2 regions of the Azospirillum sp. FG154 genome follow, and region 1 is predicted to be linked to the other one. Evidence: predicted binding sites of a transcription regulator. Region 1 holds the regulator's gene; the other holds the start of a gene.
What was found. Region 1 encodes LexA, which represses DNA repair genes until DNA is damaged. Its sites were predicted from a motif close to ATGTTCTANTTTGGTTC; they were not measured.
Positions count from the first base shown of each region.

Region 1 (4,189 bases):
CGGAATCCACCAGCCCGAAGCCGTGGCGCTCTACCGCAAGGCCGGTTTCGTCACGCGCGGCCCCTACGCCAATTACCCCGACCTCCCCGAAAGCCTGTTCATGGAGCGCCCACTGTGAGCGGTTTTACCCATTTTGACGCCGAGGGGCGGGCCGTGATGGTCGACGTCTCCGACAAGGCGGACACCGAACGGACGGCGACCGCCGCCGCTGTCGTGCGGATGCGGCCGGAGACGCTGCGGCTGATACTGGACGGCGGCGTCAAGAAGGGCGACGTCCTGTCGGTCGCCCGGCTGGCGGGCATCATGGGGGCCAAGCGCACGCCGGACCTGATCCCGCTGTGCCACCCGCTGGCGCTGACCTCCGTCAAGGTCGATCTGCGTTGCGACCCCGACCGCGACGCCGTGGACGTCACCGCGACGTGCAAGCTGAAGGGACAGACCGGCGTGGAGATGGAGGCGTTGACCGCCGTCACCATCGCCGCCCTGACCGTCTATGACATGTGCAAGGCGGTGGATCGCGGCATGACGATCACCGACGTCCGTCTGCTGCACAAGGCGGGCGGCAAGAGCGGCGTCTGGGGCGCCCACGATGATTCCCTCGGTCGCGATGCTGTCGGTCGCTGAGGCGCGCGCCCGCATCCTGTCCGCCTTTTCCGCCCTTCCGGCGGAAACCGTCGCCTTGCCCGACGCGCTGGGCCGCGTGCTGGCCGAACCCGTGCTCGCCCGGCTGACCCAACCGCCCTTCGACGCCGCCGCGATGGATGGCTGGGCGGTGCGCGCCGCCGACGTCGCCAAGGCCGATCCCAACCGCCCCGTGCCCTTGCGCCGCATCGGCGAATCCGCCGCCGGTCACGCCTTTTCCGGCATTGTCCGCGCGGGCGAGGCGGTGCGCATCTTCACCGGCGCGCCGCTGCCCGGCGGGGCTGACGCCGTGGTGATGCAGGAGGATTGCGAGGCCGACGAAACCACCGTCCGGGTTGGCCGCGCCGTCGCCATTGGGCGCCACATCCGCCCGGCTGGATTCGATTTCGCCGAAGCACAGGAGTTGCTGCCCGCCGGGCGGCGGTTGACCGCGCGCGACGTCGCGCTCGCCGCCGGGGCGAACGCGCCCTGGCTCAGCGTGCGGCGGCGTCCGCGCGTCGCCGTGCTGGCGACCGGCGACGAAATCGCCCTGCCCGGCGATCCGCTGGGGCCAAGCCAGATCGTCAGCACCAACGCGCTGGGCCTCTGCGCCCTGGTCGCCACGCAGGGCGGAATCGCCCACAATCTGGGCATCGCCCGCGACACCGCCGACAGCGTCGCCGCCATGGCCGCCGGGGCGGCCGGCTGCGATCTGCTGGTGACGACCGGCGGCGCGGCGCAGGGCGATTACGACCTTGTGCGCGACGTGCTGACCGACAAGGGCGTGGCGCTGGACGTCCACGCCATCGCCATGCGGCCCGGCAAGGCGCTGATGTTCGGGCGGGCCGGATCCGTGCCGCTGCTGGGCCTGCCCGGCAACCCGGTCTCCACCGGCGTGACCGCCGTGCTGTTCCTGCGGCCCATTCTGCGGGTTCTGCAAGGGCTGCCGCCCGACGAGACGCCGGGGCCGCAGCGCGCCCGCCTCGCCACGCCGTTGAAGGCCAACGACCGGCGCGAGGATTATCTGCGCGCCGCCCTGTCCACCGACGCCGACGGCGCGCTGGTCGCCACGCCCTTTTCCCGGCAGGACAGCGCCATCACCTCGCTCTACGCCCAGGCCGATTGCCTGATCGTCCGCCCGGCCCACGCTCCGGCGGCGGCGGCGGGCGACATGGTGGGGATCGTTCCGCTGTCGGGCGGCGCGCTCAACCTCTAGCCGGTGAAACACCCCCAACGTTCGGTTATGCGGCGTTCAGACCTCTTGACGTTCTGCGGGAACCAAACTAGAACAGAAGCTAACGTTTTGCTTTTGTTCTATCAATGGTTTGGCGACCGCCGGGAGGCACCAATGCTCACGCGCAAGCAGCATGAATTGCTGCTGTTCATCCACGAGCGTCTCGGCCAGGGCGGGGTGTCTCCCTCGTTCGATGAAATGAAGGACGCGCTTGGGTTGAAGTCGAAATCAGGCATCCACCGCCTGATTACCGGGCTGGAGGAGCGCGGCTTCATCCGCCGCCTGCCCCACCGCGCCCGCGCGCTGGAAGTTCTGCGGATGCCCGAGGGGGCGGAGGCCGCGCGCGCCAAACAGGCGGCCCGCGCCAAGTTCCAGCCCAACGTCATCAAGGCCGATTTCGCCTTCACCGGGCGCGAGATCGCGTCAGCCCCGGCGGCGGAAACCGTTCAGTTGCCGCTCTATGGCCGGATCGCCGCCGGAACGCCGATCGAGGCGTTGCGCGACCAGTCCGCCTTCGTCGACATCCCGGCGACCATGCTCAGCCCCGGCGATCACTACGCGCTGGAAGTCTCCGGCGATTCGATGGTCGAGGCGGGCATTCTCGACCATGACACCGTGGTCATCCAACGCTGCGACACGGCGGAAAACGGCTCCATCATCGTCGCGCTCGTCGATGACGAGGAGGTGACGTTGAAGCGCCTGCGCCGCAAGGGCAACACCATCGCCCTGGAACCCGCCAACGCCGCCTACGAAACCCGCATCTTCGGCGCGGATCGCGTGCGGGTGCAGGGCAAGCTGGTCGGTCTGGTCCGCAAATACTGAACGGTCAGTCGCGCGGCGCCCCTGACGGCAAAGCTGGACGGGGAGGAACGCTTCCCGTCCAGGGACGATCCCCGCGCCGGTCGCGCACGCTGTCCACCCGAACGCCGTCCGCCTCCAGATAGAGCGCGTGCGCCCCCTCCTGCCGCAGGCGCCAACGGTCGATGACCAAGGGCGCCCGGCAACCGCGCGCCGACACCGGGCCAATCAGCGCGTCAACCGTTCCGCAATCCTCGTCCAGCGCGTCGGGCAGGCGGATGAAGGAGACGCTGCGGCCATGCGCGCGGTAGAGGCAGCCCAGCGCGTCGCAGCTCAGCCGGTCGTCCACCCCGCGCCCGCTGAGCGGCCAGGGCGGCGCCGCTTGCGGCTCGCCATCGCGCTGCAACCAGCTTTCGCCCGTGCGCCCCTCCGCCTTCGCCGACAGGCTGAGACGGCCCGACGCCGCGCGCACGCCCATCAGCTTGCCGTCGCCCGACACCAGAATGTCGGGGCGTTGGACCAAGGCCGGTGTCGCCAAGCCGCCGATCACGGCGACCACCCCCAGCCAGCGCCAGGGCCGCGTCCAGGCGCACAGCCAAATCCCCCCCAACACCACCGCCACGAAGCCGCCCGCCGACATCGCCGGAACGGTGATGGACGACCAGGGCAAGCCCGCGAAAAACACGGCGGTCGCGATCACCGCGCGGTCGCCCCAATTCATCGCGATCAAGGCCGGGGCCTCCAATCCAAAAGGAAGCAGGGCGTAGGCGACGAGGCTCCACGGCATCACCCAGAAGGAGGTGATGGGAATGGCGATCATGTTGGACAACACGCCGTAAAAGGCGATCTGCTGAAAATGGAACAGCGAAAAGGGCAAGGTCGCCAGCGTGGCGATGACGCTGGTCAGCACGATGCCCCCGACATAGAGGACCGACTTGCCGAACCAGCCGAAACCGCGCCGCCACGCCGCCAGCGGCGCGCTGATTCGCTCGAACGCCGCGATCAGCCCGACGACCGCCGCGAAGGACATCTGAAAGCTGGGGCCGAGCATCCCTTCGGGATCCATCGCCGTGGTGGCGATCCCGGCGAAGGCGACCAGACGCATGCTCAGCGGGTCGCGGTCCAGCATCACCGCGCCCATAATCATGCCGGTCATCAGAACCGACCGCACCGTCGGCAGCGGCGCGCCGACCAACAGGGTGTAGGCCAAGGCCGACAGGATGCCGAACAGCGCGGCGATCTTCTTGATCGGCCAGCGCAGCGCGATCCAGGGCGACAGCGCCAGCAGGGCGCGCACCACGTAAAAAAGAATCCCCGCCGCGATGCCGACATGCAGGCCGGAAATCGACAGCAGATGCGCCAGACCGCTGAAGCGGAAGGCGTCCATCGTCGCGTCGGGAATGGCGAACTCCTCGCCGTTCAGCAGGGCGGCGGTGACGCTGGCCTCGACCGGATCGGCGATGGTCGCCGCCACCCGCGCCGCGATGTGGCCGCGCGCCCGCTCGAACCAGATCGCCACCCGCGACCAGCCGGTGA
Region 1 is NZ_JBMDKF010000003.1:306,694-310,882, reverse strand. Features, by position in the region: gene ACODS4_RS05610 (GNAT family N-acetyltransferase) at 1-118, shown strand, start outside; gene moaC (cyclic pyranopterin monophosphate synthase MoaC) at 115-624, shown strand; gene ACODS4_RS05600 (molybdopterin molybdotransferase MoeA) at 608-1,837, shown strand; gene lexA (transcriptional repressor LexA) at 1,970-2,677, shown strand; gene ACODS4_RS05590 (ComEC/Rec2 family competence protein) at 2,682-4,189, opposite strand, start outside.

Region 2 (4,189 bases), on a different contig from region 1:
TCCGCCGGAATGGCGGCGGATCCAAGGCCAGCCGGTGAACGGTTTTCCCGGCGCCATCCATTGGCGGGTCGAGGACATCACCGCCCGGCGCGAGCTGGAGCAGGTCATGCGGCGCGAGCAGGCGAAACTGGTCGATTTCATGGAGCACGCGCCCATCGGTTTTTTCTCGGTCGATCAGGACGGCCAGTTCCTCTTCGTCAACAGCACCTTGGCGGATTGGTTGGGATGCGCGCCCAGCGATCTGACCGACGGAAGCAAGCGTCTGCGCGACATTCTGGCGACTCCGCCAAACAGCGCCGCGCCTTACGACCTGTTCGAGTATGGCGGGGCCGAGCAACGCGGCGAATTGCGGATGGTCGGCGTGCAGGGGCGCGCCTTTCAGGTGTCGGTCGCCCACAGCGTTGTGGTGGCGGAGGATGGCCACACGGTTCACACCCGGTCGGTGGTCCGCGACCTGACGCCGGAGCATGAATGGCAGGAGGCGCTGCACCGTTCTGAACAGCGCTTCCAACGCTTTTTTGAAGACGCGCCGATCGGCATCGCCCTGTTGGACGACGACGGGCGCCTGTCGGAGTGCAACCGCGCCTTTCTGACTCTGATTGGCAGCGAGTCGGGCGCGGTGATTGGACGCCCGATGGCCGATCTGATCGCCCCGGCGGAGCGGGAGCGGGCGGCGGCCCGCCTGCGGGCGGTGTTGGGGGGCGAGGATCCGGCGGCGCCGCTGGAGGTCCGGTTGTCTGGTGGGCGGGAGTTGACCGCGCAGCTCTACGCCCGGCGGCTTGGTGGAGCGGGGCTGATCCTGCACTTCATCGACATGACGGAGCGCAAAAGCCTGGAGGCGCAGTTCGCCCAGTCGCAAAAGATGCAGGCGGTCGGCCAGTTGGCGGGCGGCGTCGCCCATGACTTCAACAATCTGCTGACGGCGATGATCGGCTTTTGCGATCTGCTGCTGCTGCGTCACAAGCCGGGCGACCAGTCTTTCAGCGACATCATGCAGATCAAGCAGAACGCCAACCGCGCCGCCAATCTGGTGCGGCAGCTTTTGGCCTTTTCGCGTCAGCAAACCCTGCAACCGCGCGTCATCGCCGTCACGGACGTGTTGGCCGAACTGGCCAATCTGCTGCGTCGCTTGATCGGCGAAACCATTGAGCTGAAGTTGATTCATGGCCGCGACCTGGGATTGGTCAAGGTCGATCAGAACCAGTTGGAGCAGGTCATCATCAATCTGGTGGTCAACGCCCGCGACGCCATGGCGGAGGGTGGGCGGCTGACTGTGGTCACGTCCAACTACGCCGTCGCCCAGCCCGAACGGCGCGAGCATGAGACGATTCCGGCGGGCGACTATGTGTGTCTGGAGGTGATCGACACCGGTTGCGGCATCGCCGACGAGAATCTCCAACGCATTTTCGAGCCGTTCTACACGACCAAGGAGGTTGGATCGGGAACCGGCCTGGGCCTGTCCACCGTGTACGGCATCGTCCGGCAAACCGGCGGCTTCGTCTTCGTCGATTCGACGGTGGGGGAGGGGACGACCTTCACCATTCTGTTGCCCCGCCATAGGGGCGAGGCGCGGCCTGTCGAGGTGGTGGAGCCGCGCGAACGGCGGGGGTACGACCTGACCGGCTCCGGCACCATCCTGTTGGTGGAGGATGAGGACGCCGTGCGGGTTTTCTCCGCCCGGGCGCTGCGCAACAAGGGCTATCAGGTCTTGGAGGCCAAGAACGGCGAGGCGGCGTTGCAGCAGATCGAAAGCGACGGCGCGGGCATCGACCTGCTCATCACCGACGTGGTGATGCCGCAAATGGACGGCCCAACCCTGGCTCGCCATGTCCGCCGCCTGCGCCCGGAGATGCGGGTGATCTTCATTTCCGGTTATGCCGAAGACCGGTTGGGCGAGATCGACGGGGTGGAGATCGCCCATTTTCTGCCCAAGCCCTTTTCGTTGAAGCAGCTCGCCGCCAAGGTCAAAGACGTGATTCGTGAGGGGCGGTGAATGGGCCGGGTGGGGATTCTGGCAAAGGGCGAGTGAGAACATCAAGGCAACATGCGCCCTTGCAAACCGGAACAAAAAGCGTACACTCTCCCTCGTTGCAAGAGCACGGGCCGTATGGTCTAAGAGGGGGGATCGGGCATGTCGTCCGCACAGCTTCGTTTGGTCGAGAAGGACTCCATGGACAAGCAAAAGGCGCTTGATGCCGCTCTGAGCCAGATTGAACGCGCCTTCGGCAAAGGCTCGATCATGAAGCTCGGCGCTCGTGAGCATCTGGTTGAGGCGGAGGTGGTGTCCACCGGCTCGCTCGGCCTTGACATCGCGCTCGGCATCGGCGGTTTGCCGCGTGGCCGCATCGTCGAGATTTACGGGCCGGAAAGTTCCGGCAAGACGACGCTGGCGCTGCACGCCATCGCCCAGGCGCAAAAGACCGGGGGCACCTGCGCTTTTGTCGACGCCGAACACGCGCTTGATCCGTCTTACGCCCGCAAGCTGGGCGTGAACATCGACGACTTGTTGATCTCGCAGCCCGACGCCGGCGAACAGGCGCTGGAAATCGCCGACACGCTGGTGCGCTCCGGCGCCATCGACGTGCTGGTGGTCGATTCGGTGGCCGCCCTGGTGCCGCGCGCCGAACTGGAAGGCGAAATGGGCGACAGCCATGTCGGTCTGCACGCCCGTCTGATGAGTCAGGCGCTGCGCAAGCTGACCGGCTCGATCTCCAAGTCGAATTGTCTGGTCATCTTCATCAACCAGATCCGCTTGAAGATTGGCGTGATGTTCGGCAACCCGGAAACCACGACCGGCGGCAACGCGCTGAAATTCTACGCCTCGGTTCGTCTCGACATCCGCCGCATCGGCGCGATCAAGGATCGTGAGACGGTGGTGGGCAACCAAACCCGCGTGAAGGTGGTGAAGAACAAGATGGCCCCGCCCTTCCGCGTGGTCGAATTCGACATCATGTATGGCGAAGGCGTGTCGAAGGTTGGCGAGTTGCTGGATCTCGGCATCCAGGCCAGCGTCGTCGACAAGGCGGGCGCGTGGTTCAGCTACGAAGGCGCCCGGATTGGGCAGGGGCGTGAGAACGCCAAGAACTTCCTGCGCAACAACCCGGAGATGGCTGACGCCATCGAGGCCAAGATTCGCGGCAACGCCGGTCTGGTCGCCGACGCGATGATGGGCACCCCGGAGGCCGACGCCGAGGCCGCCACGCCGGAGTGATCGGCGGCGTCGATCCCCCTTTGCAACGATGACCGAGAAACCCCGCTGTCCTGTGACGGCGGGGTTTTTCGTTTTGGCGGGCCGTCAGCGTTCATTGCCCTCGTGGCCGACGCATCATCAAGCCGATCCGCCGCACAAACGAAAAGGCCGCCCAGAGGGCGGCCTTTCGTGTACCCGAATTTCGGGAAGCCTTACTTGATCTTGGCTTCCTTGAACTCGACGTGCTTGCGCGCCACCGGGTCGTACTTGCGGAACGACAGCTTTTCGGTGGTCTTCTTGGGGTTCTTCTTCTTCACGTAGAAAAACCCGGTGTCAGCCGTGCTCAGCAGCTTGATGAGTACGGTGTTCTGCTTGGCCATGATCTCGATCCCGACAAAAAATCCGTGCCCGCCGGCCCGGCGGGGGCGGCGTCGTAGCGGCGGAAGATAACGTGTGACGCTGCGAAGTCAAGAGTTAAGGGCGGCGCCATTCAAGACGAATCGCAACCGCTCAACAAGTCCCGGACTCTAGCGCTCCGCCACGGTGTTGACGACGGCAAGAGCCGCCGCGCGTTGGTACAAAGGCGATTCGCCCAGCAGCCGCTTGGCGACTTTCATGTCCAAATCCGGTTCGTGCTCTTTCCAGGGGCAGGACTCGCGCAGGCGGGTCAACGCCTGCTCGTCGTCCGCCGCTTTGATCCGCCAACTGGCGATCTGGGCGGGGCGGTTGCGCCCGTCGCGCAATTCGGTCAGCAGCGCCGCCGGGTCATGCTGACCGGGGCGGCTGGTGCAGACGGTCGGTTGGACGCCCTGGCGGTGCAACGTGTAACCGGCGGGGGTGTAGATGCGGCTCCAGGTCAGAAACAACTCGCCATCGTTGGGCAGGCGGGTGACGGTCTGAACGCTGCCCTTGCCATAGGACGACGCGCCGACCACCACCGCACGCCCTGTGTCCTGCAACGCCGCCGCCACCACCTCGGCGGAGGAGGCGGAGCGGCCA
Region 2 is NZ_JBMDKF010000007.1:228,916-233,104, forward strand. Features, by position in the region: gene ACODS4_RS11105 (hybrid sensor histidine kinase/response regulator) at 1-1,993, shown strand, start outside; gene recA (recombinase RecA) at 2,132-3,211, shown strand; gene rpmG (50S ribosomal protein L33) at 3,403-3,570, opposite strand; gene ACODS4_RS11120 (S41 family peptidase) at 3,718-4,189, opposite strand, start outside.
Region 2: the regulator LexA is predicted to act here: its motif matches at 2,063-2,079, upstream of recA (recombinase RecA).